3 regions of the Streptomyces sp. NPDC046887 genome follow, and region 2 is predicted to be linked to each of the others. Evidence: riboswitches for the same ligand, from Rfam matches in the RefSeq annotation. Region 2 holds a riboswitch; each other region holds the start of a gene.
What was found. Region 2 has a riboswitch for thiamine pyrophosphate ahead of thiC (phosphomethylpyrimidine synthase ThiC). Riboswitches for the same ligand answer to the same signal wherever they lie in the genome.
Positions count from the first base shown of each region.

Region 1 (5,609 bases), on a different contig from region 2:
AAGGGTGAGAAGATCGGCACTCTCGTGAGCGACGAGGGCACCCGGAGCTGACCCCGCCCCCCTCGGGGAGCGGGGAGGGGATGGACAAAGGCCTGCCGGTCGGACACCGTGCAGGAACGCAACGCCGCGCGGTGAGCCACTCCGCGCGGCGGGGTGCCGGGTACCGCGGTCGATCCCCTGGTACGCGGCACGGACAGACAGGGACACGCGGGTAACGCCGGGCCCCACCGGGACGCACAGGCGCCACCGACCGACGCCTTTCCACCAGACGATCCACAGACGACACGCAGGAGCAAGTGGTGATCGAAGAGACCCTCCTCGAAGCCGAGGAGAAGATGGAGAAGGCCGTCGTGGTCGCGAAGGAGGACTTCGCCGCGATCCGCACCGGGCGCGCCCACCCGGCCATGTTCAACAAGATCGTCGCCGACTACTACGGCGCGCTCACCCCGATCAACCAGCTGGCATCGTTCTCCGTGCCGGAGCCGCGCATGGCCGTGGTCACCCCGTTCGACAAGAGCGCGCTGCGCAACATCGAGCAGGCCATCCGCGACTCGGACCTCGGGGTCAACCCCAGCAACGACGGCAACATCATCCGGGTGGTGTTCCCCGAGCTCACCGAGGAGCGGCGCCGGGAGTACATCAAGGTCGCCAAGGGCAAGGGCGAGGACGCCAAGATCTCGATCCGCTCCGTGCGCCGCAAGGCCAAGGAGACCATCGACAAGGCGATCAAGGACGGCGAGGTCGGCGAGGACGAGGGCCGCCGCGCCGAGAAGGAGCTCGACGACACCACCGCGAAGTACGTGGCGCAGGTGGACGAGCTGCTCAAGCACAAGGAAGCCGAGCTGCTCGAGGTCTGATGAACGACGCATCCTGGGGGGCCCCGCCGAAAGGCGGTTACTGGGGTCCGCCCGACCAGGGGTTCGACGCCGGGCTCGCCCCGGCCGCCCCGGCGGGTCCCGCCTACGACGGGCGTGAGGCACAGCAGACTCGCCCCATGCCCATCGTGCCCGACTCTCCCGCCGGCCCACCGCCCGGCGGCGACCACGGAGACCAGGACGACCTCGACCACGGCCGTGACCGGGGGACCGCCGCGGGCGGTCCCCCGTTCCGTGCGACGCCGCCCGACGGGCCGCCGTACGGCCCAGGCCACGGCCGGAGCCACGGCCCCGTACAGGGGCAGCCGGCGGCCGGGCAGCCGGGTCCGCCCGGCGGGCCGCCGGCCAAGCCCGAGACCGGGAACCCGTCGCCCGCCAAGAAGCGGGCCGGCCGCGATCTGCGGGCGGCCATAGGCGTCGGTGTCGGGCTCGGCGCCGTGATCCTGGCGTCGCTGTTCGTCTGGAAGGCCGCCTTCGTCGGGGTGGTCGCGCTGGCCGTCGTGGTGGGCCTGTGGGAGCTGACCTCCCGGCTCCAGGAGAGCAAGGCCATCAAGGCCCCGCTCGTCCCGCTGGCCGTCGGCGGCGCCGCCATGGTGGTCGCCGGGTATCTGCGGGGTGCCGAGGGGGCCTGGGTCGCCATGGCGCTGACCGCGCTGGCGATCCTCGTCTGGCGGATGACCGAACCGCCCGACGGCTACCTCAGGGACGTCACCGCGGGCGTCTTCGCCGCTTTCTACGTGCCGTTCCTCGCCACCTTCGTGTCGCTGATGCTCACCGCCGACGACGGGCCGTGGCGGGTGCTGACCTTCCTGATCCTGACCGTGGTCAGCGACACCGGGGCGTACGCGGTGGGCTGGCGGTTCGGCACCCACAAGCTGGCCCCGCGGATCAGCCCCGGCAAGACCCGGGAGGGACTGCTCGGCGCGGTCGGCTTCGCGATGGCGGCGGGCGCGCTGTGCATGGAGTTCGCCATCGACGGCGGCACCTGGTGGCAGGGGCTGCTGCTCGGCCTGGCGGTCGCCGCCAGCGCCACCCTGGGCGACCTCGGCGAGTCCATGATCAAGCGGGACCTCGGCATCAAGGACATGGGCACCCTGCTGCCGGGCCACGGCGGCATCATGGACCGGCTGGACTCCCTGCTGCCGACGGCGCCGGTGGTGTGGCTGCTGTTCGTCTTGTTCGTGGGGTCGGGGTGACCCTCCGGCCGCGAGGGTGACCACCGCCACCTCCCGTAGGCACGGACCGCACGGACTACGGGAAGAGGACGGGATCCCCGGACCGTTACCCTGGAAGGGCTCGCCGCCTCGCGCGGCGGGCCCTTCCGGCCTCGTACGCCGCCGCGCCGGGGCACGGACCGTCCCGGACAGGGGCGCCCCTCGGCCGACCGTCACCACCGACCAACCGCCCCCACCGCCGACCGCACCGGCGCACGCGACGCACCGACGCACCTAGGAGTAGTACGCCATGGCCCCCGCCCCGGGAGAACTGACGTTCGTCGCGCCCCGCGGCGCCAAGAAGCCGCCGCGGCACCTCGCCGACCTGTCGCCCGCCGAGCGCAAGGAGGCCGTGGCCGCGATCGGCGAGAAGCCGTTCCGCGCCAAGCAGCTCTCCCAGCACTACTTCGCCCGCTACGCCCACGACCCGGCGCAGTGGACCGACATCCCGGCCGCCGCCCGCGAGAAGCTGGCCGCCGAGCTGCTGCCCGAGCTGATGAGCGTGGTCCGGCACATCTCCTGCGACGACGACACCACCCGCAAGACCCTGTGGCGGCTGCACGACGGCACCCTGGTCGAGTCGGTGCTGATGCGCTACCCGGACCGGGTCACCATGTGCATCTCCTCCCAGGCCGGCTGCGGGATGAACTGCCCGTTCTGCGCCACCGGCCAGGCCGGCCTGGACCGCAACCTCTCCACCGCCGAGATCGTCCACCAGATCGTGGACGGCATGCGGGCGCTGCGGGACGGCGAGGTCCCCGGCGGCCCGGCCCGGCTGTCCAACATCGTCTTCATGGGCATGGGCGAGCCGCTGGCCAACTACAAGCGGGTGGTCGGCGCGATCCGCCGGCTCACCGACCCCGAGCCGGACGGCCTGGGGCTGTCCCAGCGCGGGATCACCGTCTCCACCGTCGGCCTGGTCCCGGCGATGCTGCGGTTCGCCGACGAGGGCTTCAAGTGCCGGCTCGCGGTCTCCCTGCACGCCCCGGACGACGAGCTGCGCGACACCCTGGTCCCGGTCAACACCCGGTGGAAGGTCCGCGAGGTGCTGGACGCCGCCTGGGAGTACGCGGAGAAGTCCGGCCGCCGGGTCTCCATCGAGTACGCCCTGATCCGCGACATCAACGACCAGGCCTGGCGCGGCGACCTGCTGGGCCGGCTGCTCAAGGGCAAGCGGGTCCACGTCAACCTGATCCCGCTCAACCCGACGCCCGGGTCGAAGTGGACGGCCTCCCGGCCGGAGGACGAGAAGGCGTTCGTGGAGGCCATCGCCGCACACGGAGTCCCGGTCACCGTCCGGGACACCCGGGGGCAGGAGATCGACGGCGCCTGCGGGCAGCTCGCCGCGTCCGAGCGCTGACACTCAGGCTTCCACAGACGTGCTGGCCGAAAACCGTCGGCGAAAGTGACCTAGTACCCTGGGGGCGCGCGGCAGCGACCGCGCGCCACAACTCCACAACAACACCACCATCCGACAGGGGAGCGCCACAGCGCTGAGAGTGCGGCACCGTCAGGCCGCAGACCCTCTGAACCTCGCCCAGGTCATTCTGGGTAGGGAGTTCGGTCACCACTCAAGCTGTTGCGCCCTGCCCGCCCGTGCCCTTCCCGGCGCCGGCGGGCGGGGCCGCGTCTCTTCCTGGTCACCCCCAGGAGGAATCAGTGTCCACCACCACCAGGATCGCGGCCGGTGCGCTGGCCGGCGCGCTGGGCGTCACGGCGCTCACCGCGTGCGGCGGCGACGGCGGGTCCGCCGGCGGGAGCGACGAGGGCGGCAAGACGTCCAAGACCGTCACCCTCGTCACCCATGACTCCTTCAACGCCTCCCCCGAGGTGCTGAAGAAGTTCACCCAGCGGACCGGGTACACCGTCAAGGTCCTCAAGAGCGGCGACGCCGGCGAGGCCGTCAACAAGGCGGTGCTGACGAAGGGCGCGCCGCAGGGGGATGTCTTCTTCGGCGTCGACAACACCCTGCTCTCCCGGGCCCTCGACAACGGGCTGTTCCAGCCGTACGAGGCCAAGGGCCTGGACCGGGTGCCGGAGGCGCTGCAGCTCGACAAGGGCGAGCACCGGGTCACCCCGGTCGACACCGGCGACATCTGCGTCAACTACGACAAGAAGTTCTTCGCCGACAGGAAGCTCGCACCGCCGAAGACCTTCGACGACCTGGCGAAGCCCGCCTACAAGGACCTGCTGGTGGTGGAGAACCCCGAGCGGTCCTCACCCGGCCTCGGCTTCCTGCTCGGCACCGCCGCCCGGTACGGCGACGGCGGCTGGCCGGACTACTGGAAGAAGCTCAAGGCCAACGGCGTCAAGGTGGTCGACAGCTGGGAGATCGCCTACAACCAGGAGTTCTCCGGCTCGGCCGGCGGACGGAAGGCCAAGGGCGACCGCCCGCTGGTCGTCTCCTACGCCTCCAGCCCGCCCGTCGAGGTGCTGTACGCCGAGCCGCAGCCCAAGGAGGCGCCCACCGGGGTGTCCACCGGCACCTGCTTCCAGCAGACCGAGTTCGCCGGGCTGCTGGACGGGGCGAAGAACCCCCAGGGCGGAAAGGCGCTGATCGACTTCCTGATCTCCCAGGACTTCCAGGAGGACGTGCCGCTCCAGATGTTCGTCAACCCGGTCGCCGAGGACGCCGAGCTGCCGAAGCTGTTCACCGAGCACGGCGCCAAGGCCGACGACCCGCACGCGCTCGACCCGAAGAAGATCGCCGCCAACCGCGACCAGTGGATCCAGACGTGGTCCTCCCTCGTCCTGAGGTAGTCGCGAAGACGGCGGAGAGCGCGGAGCAGACCGCCCCCGCCGCGGAAGGACCCGCGCGGAGTCTCGCGCGGCGGCGGGCGGTGCGCGCGGGGGCGCTGCGGGGCGCGCTGATGGCACTGCCGGTGGTGTTCTTCGCGGTCTTCTTCGCGTACCCGGTGGCCGCCATCACCGCCCGCGGCCTCGGCGCCGCCGGACCGGCCGGCACCGTGGGCACCGGCGGGGGCGGGCTCGACCTGGGCCGGATCGGGGAGGTGCTGGGTCGCTCCGACATCCTGGACGTGCTCTGGTTCACCACCTGGCAGGCACTGGCCTCCACCGGGCTCACTCTGCTGCTGGCGCTGCCCGGCGCCTATGTGATGGCCCGGTTCGCCTTCCCCGGCAAGCGGCTGCTGCGGGCGGTGGTCACCGTGCCGTTCGTGCTGCCCACCGTTGTCGTCGGCACCGCCTTCCTCGCCGTGGTCGGCCGGCGCGGGCTGCTGGACGAGCTGTGGGGGATCCGCCTGGACACCAGTGTCTGGGCCATCCTGCTCGCCCATGTCTTCTTCAACTACGCGGTGGTCGTCCGCACCGTCGGCGGGCTCTGGTCCCAGCTCGACCCGCGCCAGGAGGAGGCCGCCCGGGTGCTGGGCGCCTCCCGGCTCGGCGCCTTCCGCCGGGTGACGCTGCCGGCGCTCGCCCCGGCGGTGGCCGCCGCCGCGCTGATGGTCTTCCTCTTCACGTACACCTCCTTCGGCATCGTGCAGATCCTCGGCGGGCCCGC
Region 1 is NZ_JBEYXH010000022.1:100,950-106,558, reverse strand. Features, by position in the region: gene pyrH (UMP kinase) at 1-51, shown strand, start outside; gene frr (ribosome recycling factor) at 300-857, shown strand; gene ABZ945_RS21005 (phosphatidate cytidylyltransferase) at 857-2,071, shown strand; gene rlmN (23S rRNA (adenine(2503)-C(2))-methyltransferase RlmN) at 2,340-3,449, shown strand; TPP riboswitch at 3,556-3,665, shown strand; gene ABZ945_RS20995 (thiamine ABC transporter substrate-binding protein) at 3,749-4,849, shown strand; gene ABZ945_RS20990 (iron ABC transporter permease) at 4,960-5,609, shown strand, end outside.
Region 1: linked by a shared signal. The riboswitch ahead of ABZ945_RS20995 (thiamine ABC transporter substrate-binding protein) and the one ahead of thiC (phosphomethylpyrimidine synthase ThiC) in region 2 are both predicted to bind thiamine pyrophosphate.

Region 2 (5,167 bases):
GAACATGTCGGTCGGCCTGTACGCGCTCGACGCGGGACAGCTCGACCCGCAGCAGCCGCACCGCGAGGACGAGGTCTATGTCGTCGTCAGCGGCCGCGCCGCGATCACCGTGGGCACCGAGACGACCTCGGTGGGGCGGGGCAGCGTGGTGTACGTGCCGGCCGGAGTACCGCACCGCTTCCACCACATCAGCGAGGACCTGCGGGTCCTGGTGGTCTTCTCCCCACCGGAGAGCTGAGGCCCGGGGCCGTACGGGGAGCCCGGGTCTCTGAAGCCTGAGGCCCGGGGCGCTCGGGGAGTTCAGGTCCCCGAGGCCCGGGCGCGAGCCTCCCGGGAGCCGGAACCCCTGAGTCCGGCGGGCCCTGACCTCCGGGTTCCCTAGGGGACGGATCAGGGCAGAGCCCGGGCCGCCGACCGCCCCGGTGCGGGGATCCGGCTTCTAGCATCGAAGGCGTCCGGGCTTTCGATCCGGAGACAGGGGATTCGGAGACCGGGGATCCCAAGTCCGGGGTTCCGGAGACCGGCCTTCCCAAGACCGGGGATCTTCCCAAGACCGGGGATCCGAAGACCGGGAGCGGCCCGGGTGACGAGGAGGAGAAGACGATGGCGGTACGGGAAGTGCTCGCGGGGATGCCCTGGTGGGTGAAGTGGATCGCCATACCGCTGATCGCGCTGTTCGTGTTCGGCGGCCTGATCGGCGCGGTGCTCGCCTTCGTCGCCGAACTGCTCTTCAAGCTGCTGCTGTTCGTCGCTCTGGTCGGCGGACTGGTCTATCTGGTACGCCGGTTCAGGTCGTCGTCCTCGTCCTCCTCCGGTGGCGACTGGTAACGCCTGTGTGCGGACGTTAGCTCGCGCGGGGGAACCGTCCGTACGGCCCGGCCGCTCGGCGGAGGCTCCCACTACAGTGGCGAGCCTCCGCCGCTTCGATGGGTGACCCATGGCCACGGCACCAGGCTCGACGGGGCATGTCCCCACCCTCATCGGCTCCGTCCAGCGGGCCCTGCGACTCCTGGAGGCGGTGGGCGCGCATCACGGCGGGGCCCCCGCCAAGCAGCTGGCCCGGGAGACCGGCCTGCCCCTGGCGACCGCCTACCATCTGCTGCGCACCCTGGTCCATGAGGGCTATCTCCGCAGGGACCAGGGCCTGTTCCTGCTCGGTGAGGCGGCCCATCGGCTGGCGGCCGACGGCGCGGTGCAGAATCGTCGCGGCAAGATCGCGGACAGGGAACCGCCACCGCCCCGGCCCTGTCCCTGCGCCCGCCCCCGCGCCTGCCCCCGATCCTCGGCCTGTCCCTGATCCGTACTTCCGCGATCCGTACGTCCGCGATCCGCGCCTTCGTGAACGGTGCTTTCCCGATCCGTGCTTCCGCGATCCGTGCCGTGGTGAACCACGCTTCCGTGGACGGCCCGCGCCGGTCGGCCGCGACGCCGGGCGGATGGCCGGAATCCCACGTTCGGGTTCTCTATCAGTATCTGAAATAACACGCCTTGTGATCACCCGGTGCTTGCTGGACGATGGCGGGACCAGAGCCGGTGCGGGCGCGACCCCGTCTCACCGGCCCTTTCCCGTTCCCCGGCCGCGCGTGTCCGGCACGCGCCGCCGTCCGCCACCCGGTCCATCCACTGCGGGGTACACGATGAGCGAGTCGGTCAAGGCCGAAGTCCTGATGAGCTTCGTCGTCACCGAGGAGCTGTCCTTCCGGATCCCGGTCGAGCTGGGGTACGAGGCGGCGGACCCCTTCGCCGTCCGGCTGACCTTCCATCTGCCCGGGGACGCGCCGGTGAGCTGGTCCTTCGGCCGGGAGCTGCTGCTCGACGGCCTCAATGTGCCGTCCGGGGAGGGGGATGTGCACATCGCGCCGGCCGGCCCGGGCGAGGTGTCCGATGTGCTGCTGCGGCTCCAGGTGGCCGGCGAGAGTGCCCTGTTCCGCTCCAGCGCCCCTCCACTGGTCGCCTTCCTGGACCGGACCGACAGGCTCGTCCCGCTCGGCCAGGAGTCGGCGCTGGGCGCGCCGGCCGACAGCCTGGACGCGGTGCTCGGCAGGATCCTCGCCGAGGAGAACGCCGGCTGAGCCGCGCCTCGGCGCCTTCCGTACGGACCCGCCGTCCCCGTCGCTACCGCCGGCCCGCCGGGACCACCGCTCCCCCACGGGGTCTTGGGGCCTACCGCTTGCGCCGCCGGCCGCGTCCGCCGCGTCCCGTGGCGGGCGCCGGGGCGCCGTCCGCCGGGCGGTCGGCCGAGACCACCAGCGCGGCCAGCGCGGTGGTCACCGGCACCGAGGCCACCAGCCCGATCGACCCCACCAGGGTCCGCACGATCTCCTCGGCCACCAGCTCGCTGTTGGCCACCGTCCCCACACTGCTCTGCGCGATCGAGAACAGCAGCAGCAGCGGCAGCGCCGCGCCCGCGTACGCCAGCACCAGGGTGTTGACCACCGAGGCGATGTGGTCCCGGCCGATGCGGATACCCGCCCGGTACAGGGCCCGCGGCCCCATCCGCGGGTCGGCCTGCTTCAGCTCCCACACCGCGGAGGTCTGGGTCACCGTCACATCGTCCAGCACACCCAGCGATCCGATGATGACCCCGGCCAGCAGCAGACCGGACATGTCGATGTCCGGGTAGAGGCCGTGGATGAGACCGGTGTTGTCGTCGGTGTTCCCGGTGAGCGAGGCCCAGTCGATGAACAGCGAGCCGAGCAGGCCGATCAGCAGCAGCGAGACCAGTGTCCCGAGCACCGCCACCGAGGTGCGGGCGTTCAGCCCGTGGCAGCTGTAGAGCGCGATCAGCATGATGGCGCTCGCCCCGATCACGGCGACCAGCAGCGGGTTCGAACCCTGGAGGATGGCCGGCAGGATGAACAGGGTGAGCACGGCGAAGCTCACCGCCAGGGCGACCAGCGCCATCACCCCCCGCAGCCGTCCGACCGCCACCACCGCCAGCGCGAAGATGCCCGCCAGCAGGGCCATCGGCAGGGTGCGGTCCACATCGGTGACGGAGTACTGCAGATCCCGCGGGGCGTCCGGCGCGTACGCCACCACCACGCCCTGCCCATTCTCAAGTTGCCGGGTGGCGTCGGGCTGGACGATCTCGACGAACTTGCGGCCGCGGTCCTTGCCGCTGGTGACCTCGACCGTGGCCTTGGTGCACTGCCCCTGCTGGGCGGCGGCCGCCTCACGGCCCTCGGGCGTCGTGGGGTTCTCGGTCGGCGGCACCTGAGCGGCGTTGACGTCCCGGCAGTCGACCTTCTCGATCCGCACCACCTCGCCCTGCTCGGTCTGCCGGTCGAAACCGACCCCGGTCCGCTCGTGTGCGGGGGCGCCGCCCGGCCACAGCACCGCGAGCCCCACCAGCACCGCGGTGGCGAACGGGATGAGCACCGCCGCGATGACCTTGCGCAGATGCTTCGACACCGGCGCCGCGGGCCCGTGCACATGGCTGTGGCCGTGGCTGTGCGCATGGCCTCCACCGGGACCATGGCCATGGCCCTGACCAGGGCCGCGATCGTCGGGACGGCCGCCGTGACCGCGGTCGTCCACGGGCCCGGACGACTGCCCGGGAGGCTGCTCCGGCTGATGCCGGTGTCCATCGGGATCGGGGAACCGCTGCGAGGAAGTCACCGCCCGATCATCGCAAGAACGACGGGGCCCTCTGTTCATTGCGGTGAGGTGGGCGCTAGCGTGGTGGGCGCATTTGCACACGCGGGAGCTCGGAGCACCGGGCTGAGAGGGCGCTGACATCCGTACGAGGCGTACGGAGGCCGCTGCGTCGACCGCCGAACCTGTTACCGGGTAATGCCGGCGTAGGGAGATAGGTCACCATGACCGTTCAGGACGCACGCACGCCTGCCTCCGAGCAGAACGACGAGGCCGGGAAGTCCATCGGCTGGCACAAGGGGTACGTCGAGGGCTCCCGCCCCGACCTCCTGGTGCCGGTCCGCACGGTGCACCTCACCAACGGCAAGGACGTGACGCTCTACGACACGTCAGGTCCGTACACCGACCCGCACGTCGAGACCGACGTCCGCCGCGGACTGCCCCCGCTGCGGGAGAACTGGATCATCGCCCGCGGCGACACCCAGGAGTACGCGGGCCGCCCGGTCCGCCCCGAGGACGACGGGATCAAGCACACCTCGCCGCGCGGCGGGCTGCGCAACCTGGACGCCGTCTTCCCCGGCCGCCCGCGCCAGCCGCGCCGGGGCCGGGACGGCCAGGCGGTCACCCAGCTCGCCTACGCCCGCCGCGGCGAGATCACCCCGGAGATGGAGTACGTCGCCATCCGCGAGAACGTCTCCCCCGAGGTGGTCCGCGAGGAGATCGCCGCCGGCCGCGCGGTGCTCCCGGCCAACGTCAACCACCCGGAGATCGAGCCGATGATCATCGGCAAGCGGTTCCTGGTGAAGGTCAACGCCAACATCGGCAACTCCGCCGTGACCTCCTCCATCGAGGAGGAGGTGGAGAAGATGACCTGGGCCACCCGCTGGGGCGCCGACACGGTCATGGACCTCTCCACCGGCCGCAACATCCACACCACCCGCGAGTGGGTGCTGCGCAACTCGCCGGTGCCGATCGGCACGGTGCCGCTCTACCAGGCCCTGGAGAAGGTCGACGGCAAGGCCGAGGAACTGACCTGGGAGATCTACAAGGACACCGTCATCGAGCAGGCCGAGCAGGGCGTCGACTACATGACGGTCCATGCCGGGGTGCTGCTGCGCTATGTGCCGCTCACCGCGCGCCGCAAGACCGGCATCGTCTCCCGCGGCGGCTCGATCATGGCGGCCTGGTGCCTGGCGCACCACAAGGAGTCGTTCCTCTACGAGAACTTCGAGGAGCTCTGCGAGATCCTCGTCTCCTATGACGTCACCTACTCCCTCGGTGACGGGCTGCGCCCCGGTTCGATCGCGGATGCCAATGACGAGGCCCAGTTCGCGGAGCTGCGTACGCTCGGCGAGCTGAACTCGATCGCCAAGCGCCATAACGTCCAGACCATGATCGAGGGCCCGGGCCATGTCCCGATGCACAAGATCAAGGAGAACATCGACCTCCAGCAGGAGATCTGCGAGGAGGCCCCGTTCTACACGCTGGGCCCGCTCACCACCGATGTCGCCCCGGCGTATGACCACATCACCTCCGGCATCGGCGCCGCCATGATCGCCTGGTGGGGCACCGC
Region 2 is NZ_JBEYXH010000067.1:490-5,656, reverse strand. Features, by position in the region: gene ABZ945_RS32640 (cupin domain-containing protein) at 1-238, shown strand, start outside; gene ABZ945_RS32635 (DUF5326 family protein) at 604-828, shown strand; partial or broken gene ABZ945_RS32630 (helix-turn-helix domain-containing protein) at 938-1,207, shown strand; gene ABZ945_RS32625 (SsgA family sporulation/cell division regulator) at 1,638-2,072, shown strand; gene ABZ945_RS32620 (YibE/F family protein) at 2,164-3,657, opposite strand; TPP riboswitch at 3,690-3,824, shown strand; gene thiC (phosphomethylpyrimidine synthase ThiC) at 3,819-5,167, shown strand, end outside.

Region 3 (5,609 bases), on a different contig from region 2:
ATGGACGTACGCCGGGATGCCGGCGGCCGCGCACTCGGCGCGGAACAGCTCGTCCTGCGCCGGGTTCCCGGCCGGGGTGGCCCAGCCCCGGGGGTTGGCGACGAAGACCTGCACGGCCTCGGCGCCGATCTCCCGGGCGTAGGACAGACCGGTCTTGGCGAGGCCGCCGGCCACCGGCACATGGCCGCCGACGGGGCTGGGCTGGTGGTGCACGTGCGCTCAGAGTCCCTTGGTCGTGATGGTGATGGTGGAGCCCTCCGGGGCCTGCTCGCCGCCGGCCGTGGACTGGCCGTCCACGGTGTCGCCGAGGAACGGGAAGCTCTTCTCGACCTTCACCTCGAACCCGGCGCCCTCCAGCTCCCGGGTCGCCTCGTCCACGTTGCTGCCGGTGACATCCGGGACCTCCACCATCCGCGGCCCCTTGGAGAGGGTCAGCGTGACGGTGTCACCCTCGGCGGCCTCACCGCCGGAGGCGGGGGACTGGGCGGCGACGGTGCCGGTGTCCTCGGTGGAATGCGTGCGCTCCTCGGCCACCTTCACCTTCAGCCCGGCGTCCTCCAGAGTGCTCCGAGCATCCTCCGGGCTCGCCCCGGTCAGATCGGGCACCTCCACCGCCGCGCCCTTGCTGACCACCAGGGCGACCGCGGAGTCCGGCTTCCGCTTGCTGCCCGGCTCGGGGTCGGTCGAGATCACCGCGCCCCGCTCGACCTCCTCGCTGAACTGCAGGCCGACCGCCCCCGGGGCCAGCCCGGCGGCGGTCAGCTCCCGCTTGGCCGCCTCCAGGTCAAGGCCGCGCACATTGGGCACCTTCACGATCTCCGGGCCCCGGGACACGGTGAGCGTCACCTTGCCGTTGCCCCGGATGCGCTCACCGGGCGCGGGATCGGCGGCCATCACCTCGCCCCGGTCGTACGAGCCGCTGAAGTCCCGCTTGACCGCCCGGACGCCCAGCCCGGCGTCCGCGAGCCGCTTCTCCGCCTCGGCCTGGCTCTGTCCGAGGACCGTCGGCACCCGGGTGAACTGGCCCGAGTTGATGTACCAGACCCCCGCGCCGACACCGAGGAACACCAGCACCGCGACCAGCGCGGCGACCAGCCCGCGGCGCGGACCGGCGGTTAGCAGCCGACGCGCCCGCGCCCCGGCCGCGGAGACGGCGGACCGACCGCCGGACCGAGGCGGAAGCGGCGGCGCGGCCAGCCGGCTGGTGTGCTGCACGTCCTCGGGTTCACCGCCCGGGCCCGGGCGGGAGAGCACACTCGTCCGCTCCGGACGGGCGATCGCGCTGGTCCGGTCCTCCGGACCGACCGTCCCGGGGGAATCGGCCGGATCGGCCGAATCGGCCGGCTCCTCCCGGGCGCCCGGCGGCACCAGGTCCAGCTGCTCCGCGCCGAGCGCGGCACGCGCCTGGCGGGTCAGCCCCAGCAGCGCCGCCGCGTCATGCGGACGGGTCTCGGGATCCCGGGCGGTGGCATGCGCCACCAGGGCGTCCAGCTCGGCCGCCAGCCCCGGCACGGACCCGGACGGAGCCGGTACGTCGGTGTTGAGGTGCTGGTACAGGACCTGCGCGGGGGTGTCCCCGGTGTGCGGCTTGGCGCCGGTCAGCATCTCGTACAGCACCACCCCGCAGGCGTACACATCGGCCCGAGTGTCCGCGGTGCCGTGCTCGATCTGCTCGGGCGCCAGATAGGAGACCGTGCCCAGCAGCGAACCGGTGGTGTCGGTGACGGCGCCCATGGCCCGCACCAGACCGAAATCGGCCACCTTGACCCGGCCGTCGTCGCCTATCAGCACGTTCTCCGGCTTCATGTCCCGGTGGACGAACCCGGCCCGGTGCGCGGCGCCCAGTGCGGCCAGCACCGGCTCCAGGATGTCCAGCGCCGCCCGCGGCCGCAGCGCACCCCGGCCGCGCAGCACGTCCCGCAGGGTGCACCCCTCGACGTACTCCATCGCCAGGTACACATACGCGCCCTCCGCGCCCTGGTCGAAGACGCCGACCACATTGGGGTGCGCGAGGCGGGCGACGGACTTGGCCTCCCGGATGAAGCGGTCCACGAAGGCGGCGTCGGTCGCGAGCGAGGGGTGCATCACCTTCAGGGCGAGCACCCGGTCCAGACGGGTGTCGACGGCCCGGTAGACCGTGGCCATGCCACCGACGGCGATGCGCGCGTCGACTCGGTAGCGGCCGTCGAGCAGCTGGCCCACGAGCGGGTCGTGCAGGGTCGTATCCACCCGGACGAGTCTACGAGGAGGTGCGGACGGCCCCGACCGCCCCGGCGCCCCGCTCGGGCACTGGGGCCGAGCTGTGACAGCCGGTGGCCGGAAGGTTTCCCTCCGCCCGTCGCCGCCCACGGGAAACGGCGGGGCTCAGAACGCCGGGCGCTCCGGATCGAAGTCGGCCCGGCCCTCCACCGGCGAGGAGGCCTCGGCGAAGTGGCGCCGCGGGATACGGCCCGCCCGGCGGGCCAGCCGCCCGGCCTCCACCGCGTGCCGCATGGCCTCCGCCATCAGCACCGGCTCCTGCGCCCGGGTCACCGCGGAGGCCAGCATCACCGCCGCACAGCCCAGCTCCATCGCCAGCGCCGCGTCCGAGGCGGTGCCCGCCCCCGCGTCCAGGATCACCGGGACCCCGGCCCGCTCGGTGATCAGCTGGAAGTTGTGCGGGTTGCGGATGCCGAGGCCGGAGCCGATCGGCGAGCCCAGCGGCATCACCGCCGCACAGCCCACATCCTCCAGCTTCCGGGCCAGCACCGGATCGTCATTGGTGTACGGAAGCACCGTGAAGCCGTCGTCCACCAGCGTCTCGGCCGCGTCCAGCAGCTCCACCGGGTCGGGCAGCAGGGTCCGCTCGTCGGCGACCACCTCCAGCTTGACCCAGTCGGTGCCCAGCGCCTCCCGCGCCAGCCGGGCGGTCAGCACCGCCTCGCCGGCGGTGAAGCAACCGGCCGTGTTCGGCAGTACCCGGATGCCCAGGCGCTCCAGCACCGAGAGCACCGAGCCCTGCACGGTCGGGTCGAGGCGGCGCATCGCCACTGTGGTCAGCTCGGTCCCGCTGGCCGCCAGCGAACGCTCCAGCACATCCAGGCTGGGCGCCCCGCCGGTGCCCATGATCAGCCGGGAGTCGAACACGGTCCCGGCGATGGTCAGACGGTCGTCGGCCATCGCGCTCAGCCCCCCTGCACCGCGGTCAGCACCTCGACCCGGTCGCCCTCGCCGAGCACCGTCCCGGACCAGGCGCCCCGGGGGACGACGGTCTCGTTGACGGCGGCGGCGACGCCGGAGGGAGCGGTGGTGAGGGTCGTCACGAGTACGTCCAGGGTGGTGGCCCCGGCCAGCCGCCGGGTCTCGCCGTTCACGGAGACGGTCACGGCGTCGCCGCCGGGCGCGCTCGCGGGCGCGTCGAGGGTTGCTGCGCTCGTAGGGGTGTTCACGGGGGTGTTCATGGCACTCCTCGGAGGGTCAGTGGGTTCAGTGGGTTCAGCGGGGGAGGGGGGCGGCGGAGGCGCCGGCCGAAACTGGAGCGCCCGCCCCGACGGTGCCCACCCCGGCGGCAGCCGGAAGCGCCGCGAACCGGGTCGGCAGAAAGGCCCGGGCCGCCTCCGGTAGCTCCCCGGTGACCAGCAGTTCCGCCATCACCTCGCCCGTCACGGGGGTCAGCAGCACCCCGTTGCGGTAGTGCCCGGTGGCGATGTGCAGCCCCGGCAGCGCGGTCGGGCCGAGCAGCGGCGCGTTGTCCGGGGAGCCCGGCCGCAACCCGGCCCCGGTCTCCACCAGCGGCAGCTCCGTGATGCCCGGCAGCAGCTCATGCGCGTCCCGCAGCAGCTCGTACACCCCGCCGGCGGTCACCGTGGTGTCCCAGCCCTGCTCCTCGCTGGTGGCGCCGATCACCAGCTCCCCGGTCTCGCGCGGCACCAGATAGATATGGCAGCCCCGGACCACCGCCCGCAGATTGCGGCTGAGGAAGGGGGCGTACGCCGGAGGCACGGCGAGGCGCACCACCTGGCCCTTGACCGGCCGTACCGGCGGAAGGGCATCCTCCGGTACGCCGCCCAGCCGGCCGCTCAGGCTGCCCGCGGCCAGCACCACCTGCCCGGCCGCCACCGAGGTGCCGTCCGCCAGGACCGCCCCGGCAGCCCGGTCCCGTACCACCGTCAGCCGCTCGGCGAACGACCGGTGGAAGACCACCCCGGCCCGCTCGCAGGCCGCCACCAGCGCCGCGCCCAACCGGCGCGGATCCACCTGGTGGTCGTCGCCGACCCGCAGCCCGCCCCGCACCCCGGGCGCCAGCATCGGCTCCAGCCGGCGGCACTCCCGGCCGGTCAGCCACTCCGAGTCCAGCCCCGTGCGCAGATGCAGGGCGTGCAGCTCGCGCAGCTCCGCCCGGTCGTCGGCGTCCAGCGCCACCGCCAGCGTCCCGCAGGAGCGGTGCCCCACCTCCCGCCCGGACGCCTCCTCCAGCTCGGCGACGAACTCCGGATAGCGGCGCGCCGAGGCCAGATTGAGCGCCAGCAGCTGCTCCTCGCCGTAGTGCAGCTCGGTCACCGCCGCCAGCATCCCGGCCGCCACCCGGGCCGCCCCGCCGCCCGGCTCCGGATCGGCCACCGCGACCGCGAGACCGCGCTGCGCCGCCCGCCAGGCCGTGACCAGCCCGATGATCCCGCCGCCGATCACCAGCACATCCGCGCCCGGCCCGACCCGCGCGGCCGGTGGCATGACTGTCTCCGTGTGCATGGGCTCCCAGCCCCTCCCTTCGCCGGCATGACCCGGATCAGGTTCGTACGGTCGGAGGCCGCCTCAGCCTCCCTCTCAGCCCGGTGCGACCGGGCTCCCGCGTGTGCTCTGCGTCCGCCAGCCTAACCCCGGCGGCCGACGCGCCGTAACGGCGGGCGACGCGTTTGTAAGGTTGCCCGGTGAGCAGGCGGACGACAGGCCGCACCGGCGGCCCGGAGGGGAGCGCGCATGGACGCGGAGCGGCGCGTGGTGATCGCGGGCGCCGGCATGGCGGGGGTGCAGACCGCGGTGGCCCTGCGGGACCAGGGCTTCACCGGCGAGGTGCTGATGATCGGCGCCGAACCCCACCAGCCGTACGACCGGCCCCCGTTGTCCAAGGCGATCCTGCTCGGCACCGCCGAGGGCTCCGCCTTCGAGGTGGACTTCGCCGCCCTCGGCATCGAACTGCGGCTCGGCCTGGAGGTCACCGCGGTACGCCCCGAGGCGCATGAACTCGACACCGCCGAGGGCCCGGTGCCCTACGACACCCTCGTCCTCGCCACCGGCGCCCGGCCGCTCGCCCTGCCCGGCGCCGAGGGCGTCCCCGGCGTGCACCTGCTGCGCACCCTGGACGACGCCGCCCGGCTGCGGCCCGTCCTGGAGAAGCGGCATGACGTGGTGGTGGTCGGCGCCGGCTGGATCGGCGCCGAGTTCGCCACCGCCGCCCGGGGCGCCGGCTGCGTGGTCACCGTGGTCGAGGCCGCCGACCGCCCTCTCGGCGGCGCCTTCCCGACCGAGGTCGGCACCCCCATGGCCGAGTGGTACGCGGAGAGCGGCACCACCCTGCTCACCCGGGCCCGGGTGGCGCACATCGAGCCCGGCGAGGTCGCCCTCGACGACGG
Region 3 is NZ_JBEYXH010000042.1:19,220-24,828, forward strand. Features, by position in the region: gene ABZ945_RS28490 (deoxyribonuclease IV) at 1-213, opposite strand, end outside; gene pknB (Stk1 family PASTA domain-containing Ser/Thr kinase) at 220-2,229, opposite strand; gene ABZ945_RS28500 (thiazole synthase) at 2,365-3,159, opposite strand; gene thiS (sulfur carrier protein ThiS) at 3,165-3,440, opposite strand; gene thiO (glycine oxidase ThiO) at 3,475-4,710, opposite strand; TPP riboswitch at 4,726-4,839, opposite strand; gene ABZ945_RS28515 (FAD-dependent oxidoreductase) at 4,957-5,609, shown strand, end outside.
Region 3: linked by a shared signal. The riboswitch ahead of thiO (glycine oxidase ThiO) and the one ahead of thiC (phosphomethylpyrimidine synthase ThiC) in region 2 are both predicted to bind thiamine pyrophosphate.